Regions from separate parts of the Bradyrhizobium sp. 61 genome, predicted to be linked through region 3. Evidence: riboswitches for the same ligand, from Rfam matches in the RefSeq annotation. Region 3 holds a riboswitch; each other region holds the start of a gene.
The links. A riboswitch is a leader RNA that binds a small molecule or an ion and turns the genes downstream of it on or off. The one in region 3 is predicted to bind cobalamin.

Region 1: another riboswitch for cobalamin. It lies ahead of IVB46_RS23100 (energy-coupling factor ABC transporter permease); the one in region 3 lies ahead of IVB46_RS10935 (TonB-dependent receptor).
Region 2: another riboswitch for cobalamin. It lies ahead of IVB46_RS35490 (TonB-dependent receptor); the one in region 3 lies ahead of IVB46_RS10935 (TonB-dependent receptor).
Region 4: another riboswitch for cobalamin. It lies ahead of IVB46_RS23165 (DUF1636 domain-containing protein); the one in region 3 lies ahead of IVB46_RS10935 (TonB-dependent receptor).

Annotation. Positions count from the first base shown of each region.
Region 1 is NZ_JADPIU010000064.1:277,571-283,206, reverse strand. Features, by position in the region: gene IVB46_RS23120 (cobalamin biosynthesis protein) at 1-215, shown strand, start outside; gene cobM (precorrin-4 C(11)-methyltransferase) at 212-994, shown strand; gene IVB46_RS23110 (cobyrinate a,c-diamide synthase) at 994-2,304, shown strand; gene cobA (uroporphyrinogen-III C-methyltransferase) at 2,301-3,032, shown strand; cobalamin riboswitch at 3,078-3,296, shown strand; gene IVB46_RS23100 (energy-coupling factor ABC transporter permease) at 3,333-4,010, shown strand; gene cobF (precorrin-6A synthase (deacetylating)) at 4,057-4,806, shown strand; gene cobT (nicotinate-nucleotide--dimethylbenzimidazole phosphoribosyltransferase) at 4,817-5,636, shown strand, end outside.
Region 2 is NZ_JADPIU010000084.1:439,471-445,106, forward strand. Features, by position in the region: gene IVB46_RS35485 (GFA family protein) at 1-168, opposite strand, end outside; gene IVB46_RS35490 (TonB-dependent receptor) at 307-2,655, opposite strand; cobalamin riboswitch at 2,855-3,063, opposite strand; gene IVB46_RS35495 (hypothetical protein) at 3,295-3,660, shown strand; gene IVB46_RS35500 (FixH family protein) at 3,763-4,155, shown strand; gene IVB46_RS35505 (efflux RND transporter periplasmic adaptor subunit) at 4,240-5,636, shown strand, end outside.
Region 3 is NZ_JADPIU010000035.1:107,768-113,403, reverse strand. Features, by position in the region: gene IVB46_RS10935 (TonB-dependent receptor) at 1-1,949, opposite strand, end outside; cobalamin riboswitch at 2,063-2,277, opposite strand; gene IVB46_RS10930 (hypothetical protein) at 2,353-2,574, opposite strand; gene IVB46_RS10925 (hypothetical protein) at 2,703-2,960, opposite strand; gene IVB46_RS10920 (hypothetical protein) at 3,063-3,275, opposite strand; gene IVB46_RS10915 (hypothetical protein) at 3,428-3,604, opposite strand; gene IVB46_RS10910 (adenylate/guanylate cyclase domain-containing protein) at 3,731-5,467, opposite strand.
Region 4 is NZ_JADPIU010000064.1:289,894-295,529, forward strand. Features, by position in the region: gene cobN (cobaltochelatase subunit CobN) at 1-1,868, opposite strand, end outside; gene cobW (cobalamin biosynthesis protein CobW) at 1,868-2,917, opposite strand; gene IVB46_RS23165 (DUF1636 domain-containing protein) at 2,914-3,288, opposite strand; cobalamin riboswitch at 3,384-3,606, opposite strand; gene cobO (cob(I)yrinic acid a,c-diamide adenosyltransferase) at 3,647-4,282, shown strand; gene IVB46_RS23175 (cobyric acid synthase) at 4,309-5,636, shown strand, end outside.

The sequences.
Region 1 (5,636 bases), on a different contig from region 3:
GCGGTGTGCCGATCAAGGCGGTCTCGGCTGAAGCGTTGGCCAACATCCATACGCCGACGCAGTCAAAACTCGTCGCGGAAAGGTTCGGCACCGGCTCGGTCGCTGAAGCCGCTGCGCTCGTTGCGGCTGGCCCTCGCGCGCGATTGATTGCGACGCGGGCGATCTCGCGGGATCGCACCGCGACCGCCGCGATCGCGGAAGGAGACGGCGCATGACGGTGCACTTCATCGGTGCAGGGCCGGGCGCTCCGGATTTGCTGACGTTGCGCGGACGCGACCTGATCGCGGTCTGTCCGGTCTGCCTCTATGCGGGCTCGCTGGTGCCCGAGGGCGTGCTGGCGCATTGCCCGCCCGGTGCGCGCATCGTCAACACCGCGCCGCTGTCGCTCGACGAGATCATCGCGGAGATCGCGGCCGCGCATGCCGCCGGCAAGGATGTTGCCCGCTTGCATTCCGGCGATCTCGCGATCTGGTCGGCGATGGGCGAGCAGCTGCGACGTCTGCGCGCGCTCGGCATTCCCTACACGGTCACGCCGGGCGTGCCGTCCTTCTCGGCCGCCGCAGCCGCGCTGGAGACCGAGCTGACGCTGCCCGGTCTTGCCCAGTCAGTCGTGCTGACGCGCACGCCGGGCCGCGCCAGCGCAATGCCTGAGGGCGAAAAGCTCGCAGCGTTTGCCGCCACCGGTGCGGTGCTCGCGATCCATCTGTCGATCCATCTGCTCGACAAGGTCATCGCCGAGCTGACGCCGCATTACGGCGCGGATTGCCCCGTCGCGATCGTCTGGCGCGCGAGCTGGCCGGACCAGCGCATCGTTCGCGCCACGCTGGCGACGCTCGATGCCGCCGTCGGCACCGAGATGGAGCGCACCGCACTCATTTTGGTTGGCAAGACGCTCGGCGCTGCGGATTTTGACGAGAGCCGCCTCTATGCCGTCGACTACGACCGCCGCTATCGGCCGGTCGGTGCCGAACCGCGCTTTCCGGAGGCATCGTGATGCCGGCAGGGCTCGTCATCTCTGCGCCGGCCTCCGGCGTCGGCAAGACCACGCTGACGCTGGCGCTGGCGCGCGCCTGGCGCAATCGCGGATTGAACGTGCAGTGTTTCAAGAGCGGACCCGACTATATCGATCCCGCCTTCCATGCCGCTGCGACGGGGCGCGCTTCCGTCAACGTCGATAGCTGGGCAATGGATCGCGAGACGATTGCTCATCTCGTCGGTCGCGGCACTGATGCCGATGTCGTGCTCGCGGAGGGCTCGATGGGCCTGTTCGACGGCGTCGCCGCGCGCGGCGTCTCCGGCACCGGCGCCACCGCCGACATTGCGGAGATGCTGGGCTGGCCGGTGCTGCTGGTGATCGATCCCTCCGGACAGGCGCAGACGGCGGCGGCGATCGCCGCAGGCCTTCGTGACTATCGCGCCGGTGTGCGCCTTGCCGGCGTGGTGCTCAACCGCGTCGCCAGCCCACGTCATGAAGATCTTGTGCGGCGTGCACTCAACGACGCCGGCATCGCCGTGTTCGGCGCGCTGCCGCGTCATGCCGAGATCAGCCTGCCGAAACGGCATCTCGGCCTGGTGCAGGCCGAGGAGCAGGCCGAGATCGGCAAGCTGATCGACGAAGCCGCGCGCTTCGTCGCCGAACACGTCGATCTCGACGCGGTGCTGCGGGCGGCCGCCGCCTGGTCGCCGCAACCGGCGGCAAACGGCATGAATGTGACGCCGCCCGGCCAGCGCATTGCGCTTGCCCGCGATGCCGCGTTCTCCTTCATCTATCCGCACATGCTGGAAGCCTGGCGCGCGGCGGGCGCCGAGATCTCGACATTCTCGCCGCTTGCCGATGAAGCGCCCGATGCCAGCGCCGATGTCTGCTGGCTGCCCGGCGGCTATCCCGAGCTACACGCGGGGAAGATCGCGGCCAATGCCCGCTTTCGCAGCGGCTTGCGCGCCTTCGCTGACACACGGCCGGTGCACGGCGAATGCGGAGGCTATATGGTGCTGGGAACCGCACTGACCGATGCCGACGGCGTCCGTCATGAGATGACGGGCCTGCTCGGACTGGAGACGAGCTTTGCCAAGCGCCGCATGCATCTCGGCTATCGTCTCGCTGCACTCGCCGCGCCGATGCCGGGGCATCAGGCCGGCGCGCGCCTGCGCGGTCATGAGTTCCACTATTCGACGATTGTCGCACAGCCGGATACGCCGCTCGCGGTCGTGCACGATGCAACAGGCGCGATCATCGCCGAGACCGGCTCGCGCCGCGGTCATGCCACCGGCACGTTCTTCCACCTGATCGCGGAGGACCGGTGAGCGGTTTTGTCACTTTCATCTCGGCCGGCCCCGGCGACCCCGAGCTCCTCACGCTCAAAGGCGCCGCGCGGCTGCGCGATGCCGACGTCGTACTCTATGACGACCTCGCCTCGGGCGCGATCCTCGATCTGGCCCGGCCCGGCGCCAATCTCGTCGCGGTCGGGAAGCGGGCAGGGCGGCCCTCGACCAAGCAGCACCACGTCAACCGCCTGCTGATCGACTACGCCGCGGCCGGCGTCCGTGTGGTGCGGCTGAAATCGGGCGATGCCGGTATCTTTGGCCGGCTCGAGGAGGAGCTGGAGGCGCTGCGCGAAGCCGGCATCGGCTACGAGATCATTCCCGGAATCACCTCGGCCTGTGTCGCCGCCGCGCAAGCCGGCATTCCCCTGACCCGGCGCCACACCTCGCGCCGGGTGCAGTTCGTGACCGGGGCCGATGTCACCGGCGAGCTGCCGCAGAATTTGAACTGGGCGGCGCTGGCGGATCCCGAAGCGACCACCGTGGTCTATATGGGCCGGCGCACCTTTCCGGCGCTTGTCGCAAAATTGATCGAGCACGGCCTCGCGCCGGATACCTCGGCGCTGTTCGCCGAATCCCTCGGTCGTCCCGACGAGCGGCTGGTCCGCACCACCATTGCCGAGCTGGCCGAACAGCTTGCGCGGGGTGGCGCTGCCTCGACGGCCGCCGTGATCCTGTTCGGCGCGCTGGCGGGCGATTATCCGTCATGACCGTCCCGGCCGCCCTTCGCCCCTTGACGCCCGGCTGGCGAAAGGGGCACACAGGAGAGGCATGGTGCTCGAGGCGGCGCAAACCGCCGGAGCATAATCGGGAATGGGGGTGGGCGGACAGTTGCGCCGCCCAAAACCCCAGCCGCCCCCGCGACTGTAAGCGGTGAGGGGCTCCGATCAGCCACTGGGCCGCAAGGCCCGGGAAGGCCGGAGAACCCCAGTGAACCGCGAGCCAGGAGACCGGCCGTGCATGTTTTGTGGCCAAGGCCGTCGGGTGTGACGGCAGGAAGGAACTGAACCATGCATATCGAACCCGGAGTCGTATCGGGCGCCAAGCTCGTGTTGAGTTACGCAACCGGCATCGCCGTCGGCGGCGTTGCGCTGAAGCTCGCGGTCGAGACCGTGCGCGAGCAGGGCATCACGTCGTTCGCGGCGCGGACGCTCGCCACCACGGGCCTCGTGTTCGTCTTCTTCGAGATCCTGCCGCACTTCCCGGTCGGCGTCTCCGAGGTGCACTTCATCCTTGGCTCGACCCTGTTCCTGCTGTTTGGGGCGGCGCCGGCGGCCTTCGGCCTTGCGTTCGGACTGTTGTTCCAGGGCATCTTCTTCGAGCCGCCCGATCTGCCGCAATTCGGCATGAACGTCACCACGCTGCTGGTGCCGCTGTTCGGGATCCAGGCGATCGCCGCGCGGATCATTGCCCGCAACACCGCCTATGTCGATCTCAGGTATCGCCAGGCGCTGGCGCTGTCGACCACGTATCAGGCCGGCGTCATCGCCTGGGTTGCGTTCTGGGCGCTCTATGGCTCCGGCTTCGGTGCGACCAACCTCGTCAACATCGCGACCTTCGCGGCCTCCTACGCGCTCGTCATCGTGATCGAGCCGCTGGCCGACCTCGGTGTGCTGGCGCTGGCGAAGTCGCTGCGCGGCGTCACCGCGCCCGGCCTCGTTACCCCGCGTTTGCATAACGCGGCTTGAGAGACAAGCGAACGGGCGGCCGTGATGGCCGCCCTTCGCACTCACGATGCTGACACTCTCCCTGATAGGCATCGGTTGCGGCGATCCCGGGCAGCTTACGCGCGCCGCCGTTCAAGCCATCAACGCGGCCGATCTCATCCTGATCCCGCGCAAGGGGACGGCGAAGTCCGATCTCGCAGATCTCAGGCGGACGATCTGCGCGGATGTGCTCACCAATCAAACGACGCGCATTGCCGAGTTCGATCTTCCCGTGCGCGATGCCGGTGAAGCGGATTATCACAAGGGCGTGGACGATTGGCACGAGGCCGTGGCCGCGGCCTGGTCGCAGACGATCGCCAGCCATCTCGGTGATGATGGCAAGGTCGCGCTGCTGATCTGGGGCGATCCCTCACTGTATGATTCCTCGCTGCGCATCGCGCGGCGGCTCGATCCCTTGCCTGATATCGAGGTCGTGCCCGGCATCACCTCGATCCAGGCGCTGTGCGCGGCGCATGCGCTGCCGCTCAACGACATCGGCGAGCCTTTCCTGGTCACGACGGGACGCCGCTTGCGCGAAGGCGGCTGGCCGCAGGGCGTCGATACCGTGGTGGTGATGCTCGACGGCAGCACGGCATTCCAGTCGCTCGATCCGGCCGGGCTGAACATCTGGTGGGGCGCTTATCTCGGCATGCCCGATCAGATCGTCATGTCGGGCGTTCTGGCCGAGATCGGCCCGCGCATCGTCGCCGCGCGACAGGATGCGCGCGAACGGCATGGCTGGATCATGGACAGCTACATTCTCAAGCGCAGGCCGTAAGCGAGGCAGCATGCTCCCCGATTGGGTCACCCGGAAATGCCCCGATGTCTCCGCCGTCCATCGCGAGGCGGCGCTCGCGCGTCAGGCGCAACTCACAAAACCGGCCGGCGCGCTCGGCCGGCTGGAGCAGCTTGCGGTCGAGCTTGCGGGCCTGCAGGCGACCGAGCAGCCGCGCGCCGCGCGAGTGCCGATCATCGTCTTCGCCGGCGATCACGGCATCGTCGCGCAGGGCGTGTCGGCCTATCCGCAAGGAGTGACCATCGCGATGATGGCGAATTTTGCCTCGGGCGGTGCCGCGATCTCGGTGCTGGCGCGTGAGCTTGGCTCAAACCTTGAGGTCGTCGACGCCGGTACGCTGGCGCAGGAGGCGATGGCAGGAATCGTCACCGACAAGCCGCGCAGCGGCACGCGCGACTTCAGCGTGGAAGCAGCGCTCACCCCCACGGAGCTGGCATTCGCCTTCGAAGCCGGTCAGCGCGCAGTCGCGCGCGCAGAAGCCAGCAGGCCCGATCTTCTGATCTTCGGCGAGATGGGCATCGGCAATACCACGACGTCGGCCGCGATTGCGGCGAGCCTGCTCGGCATCAGTGCCGAGGAGATCGCGGGCTGCGGTACCGGCGTCGACGCGGCCGGCCGCGCGCACAAGGCGCGCGTGATCGACGCTGCGATCGCGCGTCGCGGCGTTGCAGGCGCTTCGCCGGAAAAGATCCTGTGCGCCGTCGGCGGCCTCGAAATCGCGGCGATTTGCGGCGCCATCATTGCGGCTGCGCAAGCCCGCATTCCCGTGTTGATCGATGGCTTCATCGTATCGGTGGCAGCGCTGGCGGCGG
Region 2 (5,636 bases), on a different contig from region 3:
GCCCTTGGTCACCTTGACGGCATCGTCCGCGTACATCGTCCAGCCGACGACGGGAGCGCCCGCGTGAAGCCTGCAATCGCGGCAGTGACACAGCGCGTGCACGATCGCTTCGCCCTCGACCTGATAGCGGATCGCGCCGCAGTGACAACCGCCGGTGATGGTGCTCATGCGTTCCTCCCGATGGAAGCGAGGTTTCGTTGATCGATAGCTCTCGAGACCTGCGGCTTCAACGGCGCAATCGATTTGCGATTGCGTCCTACTGTCGCGTGACAACTCCCGCCACGGCGCGGGCAAGGTGATCCGCGACTACCATTTGAACGAAGCCGCGACCTCGTAGCTGCGTGGCGCGCCCAGGATGATCTGGTCGGTGTAACCGGGATCGCCCCAGGCCGCGTAGAGCTTGTTGGTCAGGTTCCTCACGCGAAAGCTGATCCGGGTCTGGTCGACGCCCGGGAAATAGGCTTTGGGGATGTCGACGAACGCGTATGCGTCGAAGATCGTGTAGGCGTCCATCGTGACCAGATTGTCCTGGAAGTTGAAGCGGTCGCCGACGTGACGGACGAGGCCGCCGATCTCCACCGGCAGCTTCGTGTCGAAGCGATAGGAGGCGCCGGCGTTGGCGATGAAGTTCGGAACGTTGGGCGGCGTCTTGCCCGAATAGGACTGGAAGTCGCCATTGCCGTCGACATAGGTGAAGTCGATGAAGCGCGACTGCACGAAGGCGACGTTGCCCCATAGTTTCAGGCCCGCGACCGGATTGACCGCGGCGGCAATCTCGACGCCCTTGGAGGCCATCTTGCCGGCGACGTTGAAGAGGATGCCGCTTTCGGGGACGTAGACGTTCTTGCGCTCGATGTCGAAGGCCGAGAACGTGGCCTCCGCGCGCTTGTCGGCCGACAGCAGCTTCACGCCGGTCTCGTAGGTTCGCGACGTCGTGAGCAGCAGCGGCGTCGTGGGCCTGAGGATGAAGATGTTCGCCACCGTCGGGTCGGCTGCCGTCGCGTACTGGCTGTAAAGCATCACGCCGGGCGCGATGTCCCAGGTGTAGCCGATGCGTCCGGTGACCGGATTGAACGTCTTCGAGAAAGGATAGTTGGCTTTCAGGAGGCCATTCTCGTCGAAGCGGGTCCGCGACAGCTCGATATTCTCAAAACGGATGCCGCCGATCAGCGCAAAGGTCGAGGTCAGCTTGAGCCGGTCCTCGAACGACAGCGAGGCGGTGTCGAGATGGGTGTAGATCTTCTCGTCGCTGCGCGGGCCGTAGAGGCCGCGGTCCGGATTGAGGAGGTCGACGTAGTCATTGAAGAACAGCGTGTCCTGCGAGACGTTGAACTGGTTGCTGCTCGCCGCCACGGTGGCGACGAAGCGATTGTCCATTCCGCCGAGATTGGAATTGACGGTGAGGTCGGTGATGTTGCCGTAGAGCCGCTGCGCGTGATCGAGCGCCAGGCGCTCGCGGTAGATGCTCTGCGCGCCTGCGAAATTGCCTACGGTCTGGTCGAACGACGAGATCTCGTTGTTGAACCAGTGCCGGTGGGCGTCATAGCCATAGACCTGGCTTTTCAGCGAGATGTTGTTGGTGATGTCCCATTGAAAGCCGCTGCGCAGCCAGAGCTCGTTGGCGCCGCTGTGATTGTCGAGCACGTTGTAGTTCGTGGTCAGCGTGCGCGCGTCGATGGTGACCGGGACCGGCGTGCCGCCGCCGAGGTAATAGTTGCTCCAGAGGCCGGAGACGACGCCGTACGTCGGCACGATGCCCGGCGCGTTCGCCGGCACCAGCGGCGTTCCCCAGTAGAAGCGGTCGTTGTCCTGCCTGTATTCGGTCGCGCCCCAGATCCTCAGGTTCTCGTTGACGCGATAGTTCAGCTGGCCCGAGACGTTGCTGAGCTTGGAATAGGTGTCGTCGATAAAGCCCTTGTTGTTGAAATGGCTGATGTCGAAGCGGTAGTCGAGGCCGTTGATCAGCGTGCTGCCGCCCGATCCGTAACCGGCGCGATAGCCGTTGAAGGAATCGTAGGAGGTGAAGGCGTCGTTGACGATTGGTCCGGTGTGCGGCGCCTTGTTCACGTAGTTGATGGCGCCGCCGGTCGCACCGAGGCCCGCCACCAGCGAGTCCGGTCCCTTGATGATCTCGACCTGCTGGAGGCCAGCCACGTCCATGGGACGGCCGGTCATGGTCGACGGCCCGATCGGGATGCCGTTGTAGAGCGTGGAGATCTGGTCGCCGGAAAAGCCACGCATCGAGAAGATGGCGGGCGCGCCGGGCGCATCGCCGCCGGTGACGCCGACTGCAGCCTTGGCGACGTCGGTCGTGGTCCGGATGCCCAGGTCCTGCATCGTCTGCTGACTGATGACCTCGACGGTCGCCGGCATCTCGCGCGCCGTGATGCCGAGCCGGGAGCCGACGTCGGTGACGGCTGCCGTGTTGAGCGGCGTCTGCACCGGGCCGCTCGGAGCTTGCGTGGCCGGAACGGCGACAGCAGGGGCGCCACGATTGCGTCCCGCGGCGCGCCGGGCCGCGCGCTGCTTCTGAGTGCCGGGGCTGACAGCAGGAGCCTGTCGCGGCGCAGGCGGCGACACGATCACCGGGCCGACCTCCCGGGAGCGGTTGTCCTGCGCCGCGCTTTGCGCGAGCGCCGCGGACGACAAGGACACCGACGAGAGCAGAGTAATCAGGAAAGCACGCGATAACGCTGGCCTTGCGCCAGCACGGAAATGAAGTTTTTGCACGACAACGCTCTGCGGCGACGCAAACAAACCGTCACCGCGGTTGCCTTAGTCATCCACCTTCGCCCCAGGCGGCGGATGCACCGGCTACTTGTCCGACATCAGGGCACCCCGCCCAATGCGTTCGCGCGTGACCATGGCTGGTAGCAGGTTTCCTGGCTCGCGGGTCATCGCCTTCGACCACCTTCCCAGAGGCCCAAGCGGGGCTCCAGTGGTTCGTTTGGTCGTCGGCTATCCGCCTACAGTTGCGGGGGCAGCCGCGGAATTGCCCACTGAGGTGGACGCACCGCATTCCCTTGAAGAGTCCTTGCGGACACTACCGATCACGAAACTGGCATCAGGGGATGAGCGCGTCAACATCCGCGCGGGCTGTTCGACGGGCCGGTCGGTCGATGGTGGCCTTGTGTTGCTGTTTTGCACGATAGTCCTAGGGGCTGCGTCGAAACGTCCAACCCGGCCTCCGTGCGAGCCTGGGTAACGGACGCTTGACCACGATCAATGACTGCCTTTGGTGTCCGAATATGCTACTGAGGCCGAGTTCCGGCCCGACAAGGTAAGTCGATATTGATGCAGTTCGTCCGTACCATCCTGGCAGTCGCCATCGCCATATCCCTGGCGATGCTGCCGGTTGGCGCGTCCGCGGCGAACCTCGCAATGTCGTCGGATGGCATGCAGGCGGCCATGCACATGAGCGGCGATGCCGACATGTCGATGGACGATTGTTGTCCCGACATGAAGGGAACGGGCTCCCATAGCGGCGGCTACAAGTGCGGGATGGGCTTCTGCTGCGTCGGTGGGATCATCGCGCTCGGTGAAGTCAGGCCCGTGGCGTTCGAACGTCTCGCCGTCATGGCCAGCACGATGGCTATTCCCCCGGATCAGGTCGTTTCCTTCCGCAGCGGCAGTCCTCCTTTCCGACCTCCTCGAATCTGATCTCGCAAAGCCCGAGACGCGAGCGGCAGGTCTGCTCGCGACGACGACTGACGTGCGCGCTTCACGCGCCACGGCGAAAGATCAATTCATGAGGACAGGACAATGCTTTCCAAAATCAGCACCGCGGCTCTCGCCGCCACCCTTTCGCTTGCCGCTTCCGCCGCGATGGCGGGCGCGGGCGACTACGCCTTCGAGCCCGTCACTCCGCAGATGAAGAAGGGCGAAGACGTCACGCTCACCGTTCGCCTGACGAACAAGCAGACCGGCAAGCCGATACCGGATGCGGTCATCTTCAAGACGCGCCTCGACATGGCCCCGGACGGGATGGCCGAGATGGAATCGGCGGTCGCGCCGCTGCCGTCCAGGGAGCCGGGCGTGTACGCCTTCAAGACGGACCTGCCCATGGCTGGCCGCTACCAGATGACGCTGTCCGTGAAGGTGCAGGGCGAACCGGAGACCGTCACCGGCAAGGTGATCGTCACGGCGGTCAAGTGAGCGTTCGGGCGCTGCCCGGCGGCGCCCGACATTCCCCTTTTTCCTTCACACGGACGCGCGCTCCCGGGCGCGCGGATACACGACATGAAAACGCTGCGTCTCCTGACGGCACTTGCGCTGGGCGGTGGCCTGGTCCTGGCCGGCTACTACTGGCATTCGAACGGTGCGGGCTGGCTCGCTGAGGCCGACATATCATCGGCTGCGGCTGCCGCGGAGCGAACGCCGCTCTACTACCGCGATCCAAGCGGTGCGCCGCTCTGGTCTGCGGCTCCGAAGAAGGACGACCGCGGGCGGGACTATCTGCCGGTCTACGACGACGATGGAGCGGCCGTCGCGCCGGCGCTACCGAAGGCGCAGGCGGCTTCGCCGCGAAAAATCCTCTACTACCGCAATCCCATGGGGCTGCCCGACACGTCGACCGTCCCGAAGAAGGATCCGATGGGGATGGATTATGTCGCTGTTTACGAAGGCGACGACACCGACGACGGCACGGTGAAGCTGTCGCCCGGCAAGATCCAACGCGCGGGCGTGAAGTCCGAGCCCGTCACGCGGCGCTCGATCCGGGTCTCGGTGAAGGCGCCCGGCACGATCCAGCTCGATGAACGCCGCGTGTCGGTGATCGCGATGCGTGCCGAAAGCTTCGTGCAGAAGGTCGCCGACGTAACGACCGGCACACGCGTGAAGGCCGGCCAGCCGCTGATGGAAATCTACAGTTCGGCGGTGGCGTCCGCAGCGGCGGAATATCTCGCGACGATCACCTCCAAGACGGTCGGCGGTGTCGAGATGTACGGCCGCGGCTCGCGACAGCGGCTGGTCAATCTCGACGTTCCCGAGTCCGTCATTGCGGAGATGGACAAGACGCACACCGCGCCCATCGCCATACGCTGGTCTGCGCCGCGCGACGGGGTCGTGCTCGAACGCAATGCGATCGAAGGGATGCGGGCCAATCCCGGCGACGTTCTGTTCCGGATCGCGGACACCTCGGTGGTCTGGGCGCTGGTCGACGTGGCCGAGCGCGATCTCGGCAACATCGCGGTGGGGCAGTCAGTCGCGGTGCGCGCGCGCAGTTTCCCCGGCCGGACCTTCACCGGGACCATCGCCGTCGTCTATCCGCAGGTGAACCGCGACACGCGCACCGTTCGCATCAGGATCGAGCTCGCCAATCCGGACGCGGTGCTACTGCCCGACATGTACGTCGATGCCGACATCGACACGGCCGATGCCGCGCCCGTCCTGGCGATACAGGACAGCGCGGTGCTCGACACAGGCAGCCGGCAGGCTGTCCTCGTCGACAAGGGGGAAGGGCGCTTCGAGCCGCGGGAAGTCAAGCTCGGCCGTCGCGGCGGCGGCTATGTCGAGGTGCGCCAGGGTCTTGCGGACGGCGAGGCGGTGGTGACCTCCGCCAACTTCCTGATCGATGCGGAAAGCAACCTGAAGGCGGCGCTGAAGGGTTTTGGCGAGGCGGCGTCCCAAGCCTCCGA
Region 3 (5,636 bases):
GCCGGAGCCAGCAGACGCAGAATGCTGAAGTCGCGGCTACCATCGACGAAACTCCCGACGTGCAACACGGTTGCGGAAAGTGTCAGCGGATCGATCGGATTCCAGATGACATTTGCGCTCCACTTCTCCTTCGGACGCCTCAGCAGCTCCAGTCCCGCCGTCGCATCCACCGCGCGGGTCAAAGTGTAGTCGGCACGAACGCGAAGCCGGTCCGTGATCGCAGCCGCGACGAAGCTCTCCGTGCCCTCCGTGATCGCCTTGCCGATATTGGTGTTGGTGCTCGTGAACGTCACGGGATCGAACGTGCTCTGGATCAGGTCGGTAATGTTGTTGCGGAAGTAGGTCGACCCGAAGCGAACGCGATCGCCAAACAGGGGTTGCTCGAAGCCGGCGTCGTATCCGACGCTTTCCTCTGGCCTGAGGTTGGGATTTGCAAAGAAGAAGAACGCGGGAAAGCTGACGTAAAGCTGGTTGAGCGTTGGCGCCTTGAACCCCGTACCGTAGCTTCCCTTGAACTTCGTATCCGTGACCGGCACGATCACGGCAGACGCCAGACGAAAGGTCGGATGTTCCCCAAACCGCTCGTTATCGTCCTGCCGGACGTTGGCCGTGAAGAAGACGCGATCCCGGAACTGGGACTGCAGCTCCATATATCCGGCCTTGTTGACGTTTTGCGCCGAGACCGTCGCCGTTTGCAGTGTTTCGGTCTCATGCTCCGCGCCAATGATGACATTGTTGTTGGGCGCGAGCTGGGTCGTGGTGTGCCAATCATACTTGACGCGGTCGCCGGTCGTGATCGTGGCCATCGCGTCGCCGGGCGAGATGTTGTAGTTCCAGTGATTGGTGTAGTTGACACCGAAATAGCTTTTCATCCGGTCGTCGAGAGCGGACCAGACCGCCTCCCCGCGCGTGAAGAGCTGGTGCACCGTCTGCGTGCTTTGCGCGGCCGCGGGAAAGCTCGCGGATGTGACGGGATCGAAGGTGTCTCCGGTAAAGCGCAGGGTGGCGTCGGTGTACCGCGCCACGCCGTTGAGCGTGAGGTTTTCGCTCAATTCGGCGCCAAGCTTCGTCGAATAGGTCATGTTGTCGTAATAGTTGCCGATCGCCTTCTGCCCCGGCGGGAGCAATTCGACCGGCGTCACCGGCACGTCGTTCGCGTGGAAATGCGCGACGTTGAAGGCATAGTTGAAGGGGTCCTGTGAACCGCTCAGACCTGCAGTTTGATTGAACGTTCCGAACGAGCCTCCCTCGACCGAGCCGGTGGCGCGGGCGGGACCGTCGCCCTTCTTCGTCACGATGGAGATCACGCCACCCAGCGCGTCTGCGCCGTAGAGACCGCCCTGCGGACCGCGCAGGACTTCGATCTGCTGAATGTCGGAGGTGAGCAACTGGCCGAAATCAAACGAACGGTTCGGGTTGCCGGGATCGCTGACATCGATGCCGTCGATCAGGACCTTGGTGTGGTTGGAATTCGTTCCGCGCATGAAGATCGACGTCTGTCCTCCCGGACCGCCGGTCTGCACGAGGTTCAGGCCAGGAACCGCGCTCAGCGCATCGGATGCGGTCCGGCGCTGATCGCGCTCCATGTCTCTGGCGGTCAGAACCGTCACCGAGCTCGCAACCAGATTGGTCGGAGTGACAACGCCCGTCGGACTGACGACGACCGTCGGAAACAGGTTGGCCGCGGATACCCCGGCAACCGGGGGCGACGCCGGCACCAGCTCGGGCTTCGGCAGCCGAGCGACGCGCCGCTGCTCGGGCCGGTCGGGCGCAGGCCGCGCGGCTTGCGGCTTGGCCGCACGCTCGGTCGGTGCGACCTCGACCGGCGGCAGCAGATCGGGCGATGCCGACTGCTGCGCCTGGGCAATGGACAGATCGAGCGAATACAGGGAAACGAACGCGACAACGCCGGCGCGGAAGCGCCTGGCGGCAAAGACAATACGGGACACTCTTGTAACCTCGGTATGACGTCAGTGGCACGTCACAGCGAACGAGGTTTCACGGCGGAGCTTTCGATTGCTCCGGTGAAGCTAATGTCTGTACTCCCCGACCGACATCTTCGCGTGTGACCACGGCTGACGGCAGGTCTCCTGGCTCGCGGGTCGTTACCTTACGTCGCCTTCCCAGGACCGAGATTCCCAGTGGCATATGACGAAAGATTCACCGCTTACAGTTGCGGGGGCAGCCGTGGCGTTGAGAATATCCCGGTATCGGGAAAACCTCGCACCACGTTCCCTTTTGATCTCCGTGAGGAGAACCGTCACCGGCCAATCTACGGGGCGGGCAAGCGGAGAGTCAATCGGCCGGTTGCATGACGGGCAAAGCACCGCACCGGAGATTGAGCCGGCGCAATCAGGCCGGCTCCCGCTCCGAACGCGTCCTGATCACCGCCCGCTCGCCGGCATCGACGAGCTGGCCGATGCCGGTGCGGCCCGCGAGCGCGCAGCGGATGATGTTCTCGGCAACGGACCTGCGAAAGCAATGGTCCTCGCCGACCGGGCGATTGCGGCAGACCCGATCCAGCGCCAGCTTCATGTTGATCCGGGTGCGGGTGTCGAAATGCTCGCTGATCATTCGCAGGGCCTCGATGCGTTGATGTCGGAGCGGAAACGCGTGGGCGTAGGCCGGGTTCCAAAAACGGACCGCGCAAGGCGTTGCGCAGAGCCGACTACGCCCGATCTCTTGGTCCTGTGACGGGCGGGCTACGCCCGACCTCTTGGCCGCTGGGCCTGAGCCCAGGCCGCGGTGACATCGCGCAGCGGAGCGTCGATGCGCCGGATCGGGGTCAGCTCACCGGAGGCCGAGATAATGGCTGTCTCCTCGCGGCGACAGCGCGGGCACACGAAGCGGACCTCGTGCGGCGACGAAGACCAGCTCGAACGTTTGACGTTGGCCGCCATCGGCCATGCATCGCAATGCGAGCACGACACCAGGAACCGACCGGGATCGAGCATACCCATTCCATAGGACTCCGCGTCCTACCTGCCCCTTCAATGACTAACCCATGTGAATCGTTCCGGTGCCCGAGCACCCTCAGCGCTAGCTCCAGCCCGCGCCGCCGCTCAGTGGGCACCCTTGAGGGTGCATGACGTGGTGCAGGTGACGGTGTTGCCGTGGTCGCACGCCTTGCAGGCGGCAACGCACTGGTTCATGTCGCGGGGATTGTAGGAGCTGTAGTGCCGCATCGCACAGACCGGGGTCGAGCCGGTGATGTCCTGCTCCTGGTTGCAGGCGGCCGTCATGAGCGCGAAGATAAGGACTGCGAGAAGGCGCATGGGATTGCCCTGGTGAGGAGCGGCAAAGCGACGTCAGCGAGATGCGCTGCACCGCAACGGACCTCGGCATTCCCAATGCGAGCAATCATGATCGCGACGCTCGCATCCTCAAAGGATGCGCGCCAAACATTAAGAACGGATTGCAGGCGGCGTCAGGCCGCGGCCTTGGTCGCGATCGCCTTCCGCATATCCACCGCCAGCTGACGATACTGCTCCGAGAGTCTCAGATAGAACTCGCGCTTGGTGCTGTCGGTGGCGAGCTTGGCAATCAGCTCGCATTCGGCGGTGAGCGTCTCGAACCGTTCCAGCCTGTCATGAAGTTCTGTCATCGGCGTGTCCCCATCAAACGCCACAAGGGACGTCAAACCTAAGCCCGGGAATTAGGTCACTGCGAACATCGTTATCGAGTAGAAGCGTTTTTTCCGGCAAGGGCGGTGCCGGCCCGACAAGAACAGCTATTTCTGCTCCAGCCGCCAGGCGCCGTCCCAATTGGCGTCCGGCGGATTGGCCTCGAACTGCGCGATGCGGCCGAGCAGCGCGCGCGAGGGACCGTCGCCGGGCACGGCTTCGAGCGCTGCATTGAACGCGGCGCGAGCCTCGTCGAAGCGCTGCGCGCGGTAGGCGGCGAGGCCTTCGGCGTAACGCGCGCGCAGGCTCTCCTGCGGGACGCTAAGCCCGTGCGCCTTGCTCATCACCTCGAAAATGGCCTGCGATGCGCTTTGGCCGGCCACCGCCAGACGATCGATCTCGCGCAGCTCGAGGTTCGAGCCGATCGCGTCCGCCGTGGCCTGCGCGATCAGGATCCGCGTGCCGTAGATCTTGTTGACCAGCTCGAGACGCGAGGCGAGGTTCACGGCGTCGCCCATCACGGTGAAGCTCATCATCAGCTCGGAGCCGATGCTGCCGGTCAGGACCTCGCCGGTGGCAATCCCGATGCGCAGATCGCAAGGGCCTGGCATGGCGCGGATGCCGAGCAGGTCAGGCAATTGCTTCTGCAACGCCGGCACCTCATCGGCCATGTCGATGGCGGCGTAGCAGGCGAATAGCGCCGGCTCGTCCTCCTCAATGAAGGGAGGGCCCCAATAGGCCATGATGGCATCGCCGATATATTTATCGATAACGCCGCGATGGCTCCGGATCGGCGCGGACATCACCGTGAAATAGTGGTTCATCACCTTGACGAGGCCGCGCGGGGTCATGCCCTCGCTCATCGAGGTGAAGCCGCTCATGTCGGAGAACATGATGGTCATCACCCGGCGCTGGCCGTCGATGGCGACCTCGGGCCGGTCGATCAGCCCCTGCGCCACCTTGGGATCGATATAGCGGCCAAAGGTCTCACGGATCCGCTCGTTGTGCCGCAGCTGCTCGATCATGCGATTGAAGGCGGCGGCGAGTTCGCCGATCTCGTCCTGGGTCGAGACCGTGATGGTCTTGTCGAAGCGGCCCGCCTCGACCTCGCGGGTGCCGGCGAGCAACAGCCGCACCGGTCGCGTGATGCCACTGGAGACGAGGAGCGCGAAAGCAAATCCGACCACCGCCGCGAGGATGGTGACGATGCCCGAAATGATCATCGCCTGGTGCTGGCGACCGATCACTGTCGCCGTACTGGCGAAGACCTGCTTCAGCATGTCGGCGCGGATCGCGTCGATCTTCTGGTTGAACTGGTCGCGTATGGTGTCGAGATGCTCCAGGGTCCCGCGCGCCTCCGTCATCTGCTTGCCTTCGACCTGCTTGAGGAGTTTTGCGTGGTCCTCATTCATGTCGTGACGCAGCTCGGTGAGAGCGGTTTCGATGCGGGTCTCGATCCGCGCCAGCCCGGCATTGTCGGAAGGCGTCCTCTTGTCGTCGATGATCGCGTTGATGTGCGTGCGCGCGGCCTCGGCTTCCTCGTCGATCTTCCGATCGGCCTCCTCGAATTCGCGCAGGCGCGCCGCGTAGGCCTCCTCCTCCGAGGGGGCCTGCATCTTCATCATGACCATCCGCCGAAGCGCCACCGAGCGCTCCAGCGAGCGGATGTTGGCGCGCGCCAGATGGCCGTAGGCCGGAATGTAGCGATCGGTCAGTTCGTCGAGCAGGACGCCGACCTGGCTCGACATCACCATCGAAAGAATCGCGGTGACCAGCATCAGGACGATCAATCCGAGGGCGATCCCGACGATCTTGCGCCTGATCGACTGGTTGAAAAGTGGCATGAGCGGTGGGGGTAAGAGCTGAAAGGACCGGTTGGGAACTCAATACACCGGTTTTGGCGGCGGGAACACGCGCAATCTGGCCCTTGCGACGCCCCTGACCGCGCGCAACCGTCGCGCGAGCCCTATTCGTTAACAAAGGTTGAAGGCATTGCCCTTTCCGCCATTTCGG
Region 4 (5,636 bases), on a different contig from region 3:
ATCAGGCGCTGACGGCGCGCGGGATCGAGCCCATCGGCGGTCGAGTATTCGTCGAGCAGGCGTTCGAGCCGGCCCAGGCCTTCCGGCACCGCGGATTGTTCGAGCGGCGGCGGCAGATGGCCAACGGTGACTGCACCGATGCGCCGCTTGGCCTGCGCAGCTTCGCCGGGATCGTTGACGATAAAGGGATAGATGACCGGCAGATCGCCGATCAACGCTTCGGGCCAGCACGCGGACGACAGCGCCACGGATTTTCCGGGCAACCATTCCAGCGTGCCATGCGCGCCCATGTGCACGACGGCATCGATGGCCTGCCCGCGGAGCCAGAGATAGAACGCGACATAGGCATGGCGCGGCGTGCGGGCGAGATCGTGATAGTCGGCATCGCGCGTGGTCGCATCGCCGCGTTCGGGCTGAACCGCGATGACCGACCGGCCGCATCGGATCGCAGCGAAATGGAACGCGCCGTCGCGGCAGCTTGGGTCCTCCTCCGGCGCGGCCCAGGCCTGCGCGAGATCATCCTGCAAGGCTTGCGGCAGGCGCGAGAGCGCCGCGCGGTAGTCGGCGACGCTCCAGGTCAAGTTCTGCTTGAGCAGCGTCTCGCCGAGCGCCTGAACCGGCGCAACGTCGAAGCCGGCCTCTGTCAGGTCAGACAGCAATGCCTCGACCGACGCGAGCGCATCGAGACCAACCGCATGCGCGATCTGATGCGGACGGCCCGGGTAGTTCGAGAGCACCAGCGCCACCCGCTTCCCGGCGGCTGGCGCCTCCGCGAGGCGCCGCCAGGCCGCAGCGCGCGCGGCGACGGCCTTGACGCGCTCCTCAGCAGGCCGGTGCGCCAGATGCGAAAATTGCAGGTCGGGATCACGCTCCGCGGCCGATTTGAAACTCACCACGCCCGCAAACAGGCGGCCGTCGACCTCCGGCAGCACCACATGCATCGCGAGATCGCCGGGCGACAGGCCGCGCAGCGACTCCGCCCAGTCTTCGCGCCGTGCCGATGAGAGCGCGACCTGGAAGACGGGACACGATGCGGCATCGAACGGTGTCGTGCCGTCGTCGCCCATCGCCGAGAACGCCGTCGCGTTGACGATCGCGGCCGGGAGATTCGTCGCGAAATACGTCCGCAGCCAATCCGCAACGCCCGGAGCCTTCAGCGAGGTGACGAACACGCCGTACGCGTCAAAGCCGCGCTCGCGCAGCGCCGCGATCAGGGCGTCGACCGGCCCTGTATCCGCGGCGGTGAGATAGGAACGATAGAAGGTCACGAGCGCGAGCGGCTTTCCCTCGCCTGCCATCGGCGCAGCAATGACGCCACGCGCGGGATCGTAAAAGCCCATCTCAGGCACGTTCATCTCGCCGACGACCGGTCCTGCGTAAAGGCCCGAGGCCAGCGCGAGCTGCGCGATCGCGGCCTGGGCTGCAACAGGACCGCCGGTGTCGCAGAGCACCTTGAGCCGGCGCAACGTCGAAACCGGCAGGGTCGAGTAGGCATCGAGCCGCGTGTCGTCGCGGCCGTCGGCCGGCAGCACGGCCAGCACGATATTGCGGTCCTTCGCAAGCTGCTGCAGGGCCGCGAGCCCGTACGGCCAGTAGGATTCACCGCCGATCAGGCGCACCAGGATGCCGCGTGCCTGCGACAGCGTGCGCTCGATATAGGTGTCGACCGACAACGGATGCCGCAGCTCCGCGAGATTGGCGAGCCGCAGCGACGGCAGGCTGTTGCGGCCGCGCCGCCAGCCGGCCGCGAACGCGGCAAGGTCGGAATCCGAGTACGAGAGCACCACGAGATCGGCCGGGTCCTGGCCGATGTCCCTTGGCGTCGCGGTCTCCTCGAGACCGCGGCTCTCGCGGAAGACGACGTGCATCAGATACCAGATCCTGAAAGCCCAAGTCCGACCTTGATCGCGGCCTCGTCGATATCGCCGTGCTCGCCGATCATGACAAGCTTCGACTGCCTGAGAGCTGCGCCCCAAGGCTTGTCGAACTGGTGGCGCACGCGCTCGCCGACCGCTTGCAGCAACAGGCGCATCGGCTTGCCCGCGACCGCGATATAGCCCTTGACGCGCAGCACGTTCTGCTCGCGCGAAAGACGCTGCACCGACGCGACCAGTGCGTCGATGTCGGCGATTTCAGGAAGATCGATCACGACGGAGGCGAAATCGTCGTGCTCGTGATCCTCCTCGCCGTCGTGATGCGAGGGGCGCGCGGCGAGATCGTTCTCTGCGGCAGCGCCGAGGCCGAGGATGACACGCGCATCGATCACGCCATCGGTGACGGATAGCATCGGCACGCGGCGCGGCATCTCGGCGGTGATGGCGGCTTTGGCCGCTTCGATCCCTGCGGCGCCCGCAAGATCGGCCTTGGTCAGCAGCACGATATCGGCGCAGGCGATCTGGTCCTCGAACACTTCCGACAGCGGCGTCTCGTGATCGAGATTTTCGTCCGCCGCGCGCTGCGCTTCCACCGCAGCCGGGTCCGGCGCAAAACGGCCGGCGGCGACAGCCTCGGCATCGGCCAGCGCAATCACGCCATCGACCGTGATGCGCGAGCGGATCTCAGGCCAGTCGAACGCCTTCAGCAGCGGCTTCGGCAGCGCCAGGCCCGAGGTCTCGATCAGGATGTGATCGGGCCGCACCGGCCGCGCCAAAAGCTTTTCCATGGTCGGAATGAAATCGTCGGCGACGGTGCAGCAGATGCAGCCATTGGCGAGCTCGACGATGTTCTCCTCCGGGCAATTCGCATCGGCGCAGGATTTCAGGATCTCGCCGTCGACGCCCTCGCTGCCGAACTCGTTGACGAGCACGGCGAGCTTTTTGCCGTCGGGGTTTGCGAGCAGATGCTGGATCAGCGTGGTCTTGCCGGAGCCGAGAAAACCCGTGACCACCGTCACAGGGACTTTTGCGAGCGAGTTCATTCGGCGGCCTCCGGCACAACGGCAATGGGGGGAATGCGGGCAAGCGACTGCTTGCGGAAGATTTCGGGACGGCTGCGCCAGGGCACGAGGCCATCGGGCGCGGCGGCATACGCCGCAGCACCCGCGACCACGTCGCTCGCATGGGCCTCTGACAGACGACCATAGACATAGGACCAGCGGCCGGGCGCGCTGAGCGCAACTGAGCAACCTTGGCTGCATGCCGACAGGCATTCAACGGGAACCACATTGACGCCCTCGGGCACGCCGGCGTCGAGGATCGCACCATGCAGGCGCTTGCCGGGCGTCGTCTCACCCTCGTCGAGCGTCTGGCCGGCACGGCAGGTAATACAGACGTGAAGTGTGACGGTCATCGCCTCTTCCAGGATAAACAGCGGGAGGCGAAGAGGCACACGGACCATTCCCCCGAAGGTCCGTTTCCCCGTCGCGGAACACCCCGTCCGCCGGTCCAAAACTCGTCCGCGCTGGCAGGTCTCCCGGCTTGCGGAGCAGGGCTTTTGGCCCTTCGATCCCCGCCTTCCCGATCCCCTGGGGGATCAGTGGCTTCGGAAATCTCTCCGGTCACGGTCGCGGGGGCGGCTGCAGTTTGGACCCGAATCTTGTCGATTCGGACCCTATCGCATTCCCTCTTCGCCTGTCATAGGACAGGAACCAACGCCGGGCCACCATTTGCCCCCGGCCGCCTCTTGTCAAGCCGAAGGACCCTGTCAGATGACGCCTGAACCGGATACCCAAACGGCCGAGGAAACCGACGCCCGCCACGCCGCGAAAATGGCGAAGATCAAGGTCGCCCGCGACAAGATCATGGCGACCAAGAGCGGCGAGAAGGGCCTCATCATCGTCCACACCGGCGCCGGCAAGGGCAAGTCCTCCTCCGCCTTCGGCATGATCGTCCGCTGTGTCGCCCATGGCTTCCCATGCGCGGTCGTGCAGTTCATCAAGGGTGCCTGGGACACCGGCGAACGGCGCCTGCTCACCGGCCATTTCGGCGAGCTCTGCCAGTTCCATGCGATGGGCGAAGGTTTCACCTGGGAGACGCAGGACCGTGCCCGCGACATCGCCGCGGCGCAGGCCGGCTGGGCGAAGGCCAAGGAGCTGATCTCAGATTCCAATCTGCGCATGGTCGTGCTCGACGAGATCAACATCGCGCTACGCTACGACTATCTCGACATCGCCGAGGTCGTCGACTTCCTGAAAACGCACAAGCCGCCGATGACGCATGTCGTGCTCACCGGGCGCAATGCCAAGGACGAGCTGATCGAGATCGCCGACCTCGTCACCGAGATGACGCTGGTCAAGCACCCCTTCCGCTCCGGCATCAAGGCGCAAGCCGGCGTCGAGTTCTGAGCACGGCCCCAGGTTCTGAAAACACCATGGCGCGCGCATTGATGATCCAGGGTGCCGGCTCGGACGTGGGCAAGTCGCTCATCGTCGCCGGCCTCGCCCGCGCCTTCACGCGGCGCGGCCTGCGCGTTCTGCCTTTCAAGCCGCAGAACATGTCGAACAACGCGGCCGTCACCGTCGACGGCGGCGAGATCGGCCGGGCGCAGGCGCTGCAGGCACTGGCCGCCGGCGTCGAGCCGCACACCGACATGAACCCGGTGCTGCTGAAGCCCGAGACCGATGTCGGCGCACAAATCATCGTCCAGGGAAAGCGAATCGCGACCGCACGGGCGCGTGAATATGCAGCGATGAAGCCGTCGTTGATGGGCGCGGTGCTGGAGAGTTTCGAGCGGCTGAAGGCGCGCGCCGATCTGGTGCTGGTCGAAGGCGCCGGCAGCCCGGCCGAGGTCAACCTGCGCAAGGCCGACATCGCCAATATGGGCTTTGCGCGCAAGGCCGACATCCCCGTCGTGCTGGTCGGCGACATCGACCGCGGCGGCGTCATCGCCCAGCTCGTCGGCATCAAGACCGTGATCGACCCCGACGATGCCGCGATGATCGAAGGTTTTGTCATCAACAAGTTCCGCGGCGACCCCTCGCTGTTCGACGACGGCTACAAGCTGATCGAAGCGAAGACCGCATGGCGCGGCCTTGGTGTGCTGCCCTGGTTCGCGCGCGCCGGCGAACTGCCGGCCGAGGACGCGCTGGGCCTGAGTGATGCGCGAAAGCCGGGCCAGTGCAAGATCGCCTGCCTCGCGCTGTCGCGGATCGCCAATTTCGATGATCTCGATCCGTTGAAGCTCGAGCCTGGCGTCGATCTCGTGATGGTGCGGCCGGGCGAAGCTATCCCCGGCGACGTCCGTCTCGTCATCATCCCCGGCTCGAAATCCACCCGCGGCGATCTCGCCTTCCTGCGCGCGCAGGGCTGGGACATAGATCTCCTGGCGCATCACCGCCGCGGCGGCCATGTGCTTGGCCTCTGCGGCGGTTATCAGATGCTCGGGCGCAGCGTCGCAGACCCCGACGGCATCGAAGGCCCCGCAGGCGACACGCCGGGTCTCGGACTTCTGGACGTCGCCACAATGATGAGCCCGCAGAAGACGCTGACGCGCGTCGCGGCCGTGCATGCCGCCACGGACCAGCCGATCGACGCCTACGAAATCCACATCGGCCGCACCGATGGGCCGGATCGCGCGCGCCCGTTTGCGAAACTGAATGGAGAGCCGGAGGGCGCGATCTCCAGCGATGGGCGCGTGCAAGGCAGCTATTTGCACGGCCTGTTCACGTCGGATGATTTCCGCAAGGCGTATCTCGCAAA